One region of the Nocardioides sp. S5 genome, then DNA from elsewhere that is predicted to be linked to it. Evidence: riboswitches for the same ligand, from Rfam matches in the RefSeq annotation. Region 1 holds a riboswitch; the other holds the start of a gene.

Evidence for each region. A riboswitch is a leader RNA that binds a small molecule or an ion and turns the genes downstream of it on or off. The one in region 1 is predicted to bind cyclic di-AMP.
Region 2: another riboswitch for cyclic di-AMP. It lies ahead of CFI00_RS15010 (C40 family peptidase); the one in region 1 lies ahead of CFI00_RS16960 (C40 family peptidase).

Annotation. Positions count from the first base shown of each region.
Region 1 is NZ_CP022296.1:3,418,011-3,421,404, forward strand. It holds gene CFI00_RS16950 (TetR/AcrR family transcriptional regulator) at 1-295, shown strand, start outside; gene CFI00_RS16955 (DUF3048 domain-containing protein) at 279-1,289, opposite strand; gene CFI00_RS16960 (C40 family peptidase) at 1,377-1,949, opposite strand; cyclic di-AMP (ydaO/yuaA leader) riboswitch at 1,955-2,124, opposite strand; gene fabG (3-oxoacyl-ACP reductase FabG) at 2,324-3,091, opposite strand; gene CFI00_RS16970 (phosphatase PAP2 family protein) at 3,163-3,394, shown strand, end outside.
Region 2 is NZ_CP022296.1:3,037,389-3,040,782, reverse strand. It holds gene CFI00_RS15020 (hypothetical protein) at 1-1,045, shown strand, start outside; gene CFI00_RS15015 (hypothetical protein) at 1,126-1,332, shown strand; cyclic di-AMP (ydaO/yuaA leader) riboswitch at 1,439-1,599, shown strand; gene CFI00_RS15010 (C40 family peptidase) at 1,628-2,617, shown strand; gene CFI00_RS15005 (hypothetical protein) at 2,679-3,394, shown strand, end outside.

The DNA of each region.
Region 1 (3,394 bases):
CGACGGGCCCTCGGTGCTCGGGCACGAGCGGTTCCGCGAGCAGGAGGAGCGCTCGACGTACGCCATCGTCGACGAGATCGTCCGCTCCGCGCTCGGCACCGACGCCTACGACCTCGACGACGCGATGCTCGACACCTTCACCCGGATCTTCTTCGGTGCGATGTCGGCTGCCGGCGGTGCCGTCGCGGTGAGCCAGGACCCCGCGGCCGCGGCCGCCCGCGTGGAGTTCGCGATCGGCACCATCATGGCCGGGCTGCGCCAGCTCCTGGACAGCGGCGCTACTTCGCGAAGGTGACGTTGCCGTTGACCGCCGGCACGAGCTCGACCCAGACCTTGCCGGCCGGCACGGCGAGCTCGCCGCCCTTCGTGGCGAGCTCGATGGCGCCGGTGAGGCCGTCCTTGGACCAGGTGCCACGGATGACGCGGCCGCCGTGGAAGAGCAGCGCGGCGCCCTTGCCCTCGAACTTGGTCTCCGGGACGGGGTAGCCCGCCGGGTCGCGGTAGCCGGCGTCGCCGACCTGCACCCGCAGGACGAGCACGGAGTCGGCCGGGAACTCGTCACCCTCGGCGGCGTAGGAGTCGGTGTTGACGTAGCGACCGCCCTGGAACTGCCAGCTCGTGGAGTGGGCGCCGAAGTCGGCGGTCAGGGTGCGGGCCTTCGCGCCCTTGGGGAGGTCGGCCGGCGTGCCCCACGGCAGGTAGGCGGGCGGCTCCTCCTCGGCCTTCAGCCGCCGGGAGATCTCGCCGAGGCGGGCGAAGAGGTTGTAGGGCGCCGAGCGGGTGGTCTCGCGGTAGACGCCGGCGGCACCCTCGGTGATCCACGGGATCCCGGCGCCGTTGACCCGCTTGATGGTGATCGGCGCAGCACCACTGGTCACGACCGTGGCCCCCTCGGGCACGATCCCGATGTCGCTGGCACGCATCGAGCGCACCGGGCCGATGCTGGCGGGCACCTTGGAGTAGTAGAACGCCGCCAGGCGGGTGTAGCCGCCCTCGACGAGCTCCTCGACGACGAGGTCGGCCGCACCCAGGCCGACCTGCGGCGCACTCGAGGAGGTGTTGTCGACCTTGGTCACGATCACCGGGTGCTTCGGGGCCTTGCCCGTGCGCTCGAGCCCGGTGAGGGGCCAGTACGTCGGCTCCGGCGGCTCGCTCGTCGCGGAGGCCGTCGGCTCCGAGGACGGAGCGGCGCCCGCCGGCGCCTCCTGCTCGTCCCCGCCGCCGCAGCCGGCCAGGAGGAGCGAGGCCGCGACGAGCGCGGCGACGGAGGTGGGGAGACGGTGACGCACGGGGGAACTCCGATCGAGCGGGGGACTCTGCCTGGAAAGTGTGGCGGCGCGCCCTCCCCGTTCGGGGAAGGCGCGCCACAGGGTAGATCAGCGGCGGCGCAGGGTCCCACCGAACCACTGCGAGGTCCACGGGGCGGAGATGCGGACGCGCTGGCCCGAGCCGGGCGAGTGCAGCATCAGGGCGTGGCCCTTCGACCAGCGCAGGAAGATCCCGGCGTGGTAGACCCCGCCGCTGCCGTAGAAGAACATCAGGTCGCCGGCACGCATGTTCTTCTTCGCGATGCGGCGGGTGTGGCCCGCCTGGGCCCTGGACGTACGCGGCACGTCGAAGCCGGCGCGGGCGTAGCTGTAGCGGATCAGCCCGGAGCAGTCGAAGCGGTGCGGGCCGGCGGCACCGTAGGCGTAGGCGTCACCGCGCTGGCGCATGGCGATGTCACGGGCGCTGAGCACGCGGGAGGACACGCGACGGGCAGCGGTGCGCTTCGCGGTCCTCTTCGTGGTCGTCTTCGTGGTCGTCTTGGTGGCCGTCGTGGTCGTGGTGGCCGATCCCGGGTCGCCGTCGGCCGCGGCGGCGGGCAGGGCCGTCAGCGTCGAGGCGGAGAGTCCGAGCCCGGCGAGGGCGAGCGCGCAGGTGCGCAGCGTGCGAGGGGTTGCAGGCATGAGGTGGGTCCTTTCCCACGCCTGTGAGGTGAGCTGTCGGGTTGGGACTGGAAGGTGTCCCGCCGCCGTCCTCCCGGAGGAGGGGGTGGCTTCACCCCTAGCCGTGGCGCGCGGTCGCACGCAGCGGCGGTGGAACCTGTGGGTCCCCCACTCCTGCCCTCGATCTTCTCGGGGGGCCGCTCCGGCGGGGCAGGACTCGGCGTCGCCCGGGGCGGGTGTCGTCAGACACGATCTTCGTGACGGAGTCCGACGCCAGCAGGGCGACCCGAGCCGTCCTGTGGGTCTCTCGACTCCTCCGACAAGGTGACAGAGGCCCCCGAGACGCGCAAACCCGGCCACGACCCGACGCGCGTGGGTCGTGGCCGAGATCACGCTCAGCCGAGCTTGCGCCCGCCGTCGACGTACAACGTCTGGCCGGTGATGAAGGACGCCTCGTCGCTGCACAGGAAGGCGGCAGCCGCGGCGATGTCCTCGGGCTGCCCCACCCGGCGCACGGGGGTGGCCTCGGCGTTGAGCCGCTGCAGCTCCTCGGGCTCCATCTTGAGCCGGCGCGCGGTGGCGTCGGTCATCTCGGTGACGATGAATCCGGGCGCGATGGCGTTGGCGGTCACGCCGAACGGGCCGAGCTCGATCCCGAGGGTGCGGGTGAGGCCCTGGATGCCCATCTTGGCGGCCGAGTAGTTGGCCTGGCCGCGGTTGCCCAGCGCGGAGACGCTGGAGAGGTTGAGGATCTTGCCGTACTTCTGCTCCACGAACCGCGACTGCGCGGCCTTGGTCATGTTGAAGACGCCCTTGAGGTGGACGTTCATGACGAGGTCCCAGTCCTCCTCGGTCATCTTGAAGAGCAGGTTGTCACGGGTGACGCCAGCGTTGTTGACCAGGACGTGGATCCCGCCGAGCTCGTCGACCACGCGCTGCACCGCGGCCTCCGCGGCGGCGGAGTCGACGACGTCGCACCCGATGCCGACCGCGCGGGCGCCGTCGGCGAGCTCGAGGCGGCCCGCGGCGTCGGCGGCGGCCGACTCGTCGAGGTCGAGGATCGCGACGGACGCGCCCTCGCTGGCGAGGCGCTGGGCGATGCCGAAGCCGATGCCTCGGGCTGCTCCGGTGATGACGGCGACGCGGCGGTCGAACCGGCCCATGGGGAACTCCTTGGGGTATGTGGGAGGTCGGGAGACAGATCGAGGCCGAGGCTAGTCGCTACGGTGGGCAGATGGGTCGGGGGGAGTTCCGCGCCGCTGCGGTCGTGGCTGCCGTGATGGCGCTCGCAGCCGCCCTCGTGGCGTGGACCCACCACCTGCCGCTGCGCGACCCCGACGGCGCGAACCTGCCCACGTGGTTCCGGCTGCCGGTGATCGTCGCGTCCGCCGTCGCCCTCGACGTGCTGGCGCGGTGGGCGCTGCTGGTCCGCCGCCGCGGCGTGGCGGCCCGGGCGACGCTGCGCG
Region 2 (3,394 bases), 380 kb from region 1:
CGGTAGCGATGCCTACGTGGCCTGTGCCGTGGCACTGCTCTGCCTCGGCGGGTTGGCCACCTTCGGGGTGCTCCGGGCGCAGACGCTGTCCTTCGTGCCCTTCGCGCTCATGGTGGCGCTGGTGTGCAGCCAGGCCCGGCATCCAGACCGTCGGATCTGGTGGGCGGTGCCGCTCGTCGTGCTGTGGGGCAACCTCCACGGTGCCGCCCTTCTCGGGGTGTGTGTCCTCGGCGCCTACCTCCTCGTCCAGCGCACGCGTACGCACCTCGTTGAGAGCGTGGGCGTCGGCGTGGCGAGCCTGCTCGCCCTCTGCCTCACCCCGCAGCTGTGGATGACCCCGTTCTACTACGCGGAGGTCTTCGACAACGTCTCGGCCCAGCGTGGCGAGGGCCTGTGGGCCCGGCCCAGCCTGACGATGCCTTTCGACGTAATGATGGTGGTGGGGGCCGGGATCCTGCTCGTCGTCCTGCTCCGCTCGCGCCGCACTGCATGGGAGTACGTCGCCGTGCTGGGGTTGTGTGTGACCACGGCGAGCGCGGCCCGGCACGGGGTGTGGTTGCTGTGCCTGTTGGTCGTCCTGGCAGCGAGGCCGTCGGAGCTCCGTGGTGAAGGGGCCGCCCGCGAGAACCCGCTGCTGCCGGCGGGACGGCCCGCCGTTGTGGTCGCAGCGATCACGCTCTTGGTGGCGCTCCCGATCGCGCTCAGCCGCGGCGAGAACGTGCTGGGGCAACCGTCGGCGGTCGTGCGCCAGGTCGCGGCACAGGTCGGGGAGGAGGTTGCGCTGGTCCCGGCACCATTGTCGGAGGCGCTCGCTGTGGAGGACGTGCGTCTGTGGGCGTCGAACCCGCTGGACGCCTTCACCCATCGCGACCAGGCCGCCTATCTCGACTTCCTCGACGGGCGCCCGGGGGGCTTGGTGGCCGTGGCCGCCGTCGACGTCGTGGTGGCACGTGAAGGCTCGGCGCAGGCTGCCCTGGTCGAGGAAGACGAGGAGTTCGAGTCCCGGCCGTGCGGGGACGACTGGATCTGCTTCGTGCGGCGCTGAGCGTCGTCCTCGCTGCGGCGACACACCGAGGACGACACGCCGTAGACCCGTTGTCGGTGGTCCCTGTCACCGTTCGGGACATGACGACACGGATCGATTGCGACACCTGCGTGGTGCGCGGACTGCACTGCCACGACTGCGTGGTGACGGTGCTGCTGGGCCCGCCACCGGAGCTGACCATCGACGACGACGAGAGGGCGGCGCTCGACGCGCTGGCCACGGGCGGACTGGTGCCGCCGCTGAGGCTCGTGGAGCCCGTCCCGGGCCCGGTCGTGGAATCGGCCTGAGACACATCTCGAGAAGTTGTCGCGAAGATTGGCGGGGCCTGCACCTCCGGTCTAGGGTGTGGGCTGACGTCCGTGGCAGTGGGTCACCAGGCCCGCGCGGGCGTCGCGCCGAATTGTCGACCACACCCCCGCACCACCCGTGGTCGACGAGCCGGGGAACCAACCTTCCCCCTGGGGTGAATCCCTTGTGAGGCGCACTGCGCGAGCGGTGCGTGGAGCAGGGGTAGGACACGTCGTGCCGAACCCGTCAGCTCACCCGGTAGGCGTACGACACCCTGAGGGAGTACCCCCGCTCGTGGCTCACACCCGCAAGCGAGCTGGCGCGACCGTTCTCGGCCTGACCGCGATCGCCGCCATCTCATTCGTGCCCGCGACCCCCGCGCAGGCCGAACCCGACATCGAGGACGTCAAGGTCCGCGTCGACCGTCTCTACCACGAGGCCGAGGTCGCCCAGGAGCGCCTCCACGACGCGACTCTCGACCTCGCTGAACTGCGCCGTGACCTGTCTGGCCTGCGGGCCGACCAGGAGCGGCAGGACGAGCGCCTCGAGACCGTCCGTGACCAGGTGTCCGACGCGGTGGTCCGCCAGCTCGAGGGCGAGGGCATCTCGACGGTCGGCCAGATCGTCGTCTCCGAGGACCCGGGCTCCTTCCTCGACACGCTCTCCACCATGTCGTCCTTCAACGACCTCCAGTCCTCGCTGCTCTCCGACTACGACACCGAGCTGGAGGCCCTCGCCATCCGGCAGGAGGCCACCGACGCCCGCGCGGACGAGATCGCTGAGCTCACCGAGCAGCTGAGCACTGAGAAGGAGACGGTCGACGACAATCTCGCCGAGGCCAAGGAGCTGCTCGCCGACCTCGAGGCCGAGGAGCGCGAGCGCGTGCTCGCCTCGCGCGGCAGCACCACCCGGGTCCCCGCTTCCGTCCCGGCCTCGGGGCGTGCCGCCGCGGCCATCCAGTACGCCATGGCCCAGGTGGGCGATGCCTACGTCTACGGCGCGATGGGTGAGAACGCCTTCGACTGCAGCGGGCTCACCATGCGGGCGTGGGCGCAGGCCGGTGTCTCGCTGCCGCACTCCTCCAGCGCCCAGTTCAGCTCCGGTCCGCGCATCGCTGCGAGCGACCTGCAGCCCGGCGACCTGGTGTTCTACTACAGCCCGATCAGCCACGTCGGCATGTACATCGGCAACGGCATGATCGTTCACGCCGCCAACCCCGGCACCGGTGTCGCGGTCGCAGGCCTCCACTCGATGCCCTACGTCGGCGCGGTCCGTCCTGGCTGACGCACCGACCTCGAAGGCCGGTCGCCCACTCTGGTGGGCGGCCGGCCTTCTGCTGTTCGTAGTGGCCGCGGTCCTGGTCACTTTGGTGCAGGGCGGGCGCCACGACGTCGATCCTGCGCCCGTCGACGTGCCGCGGGCGAGCCCACGCGACGCAGCCGAGGCGCTGGCGAGCTTCGTGGACGGTGTCGCGTCCCGGGACGCCGATGTGCTGGCCTCGCTTGCGCCTGCCGGGGACGCCGTCGTCGGTGAGAGGTTCGCGGGGATCGCCGACACAGCAGCCGACCTCGACCTGCGCGCGCTCTCCGCGCGCTACGTCGACCAGGTCGGGACAGTCGCGAGCGACGGGACGTGGTCGGGGACCGTCGACCTCACCTGGCAGGTCGCGCGTCTCGATGCTGCGCCCGCTCGGGCCGAGGTGGTCGTCACCTTCGTCCCGGACGACGACGGGCTGGCGATCGCCGACTTCAGCGCCGGCGGTACCGCCCGGGTGCCGCTGTGGCTTCGCGGTCGTCTGTCCGTGGCGACCGCCCGTGGGGTGCTGGTCATGGTGGACGGCACCCCGTCCGAGGCGAAGGCGGTGGTGCGGCGGGTGGAGCGCGGCATCGACGTCGTACGTCGCGTGCTGCCCGAACGCATCGGTCCGGTGGTGGTCGAGGTCCCCGCCAGTGCGGGTGACCTCGACGACACGCTCGGCGTGCAGCCCGGGACCTACGCCGGCATCGCCGCCGTCACGGCACCGGTCGGCAGCACGGCGGAGCAGGACGCGCCGGTGCACGT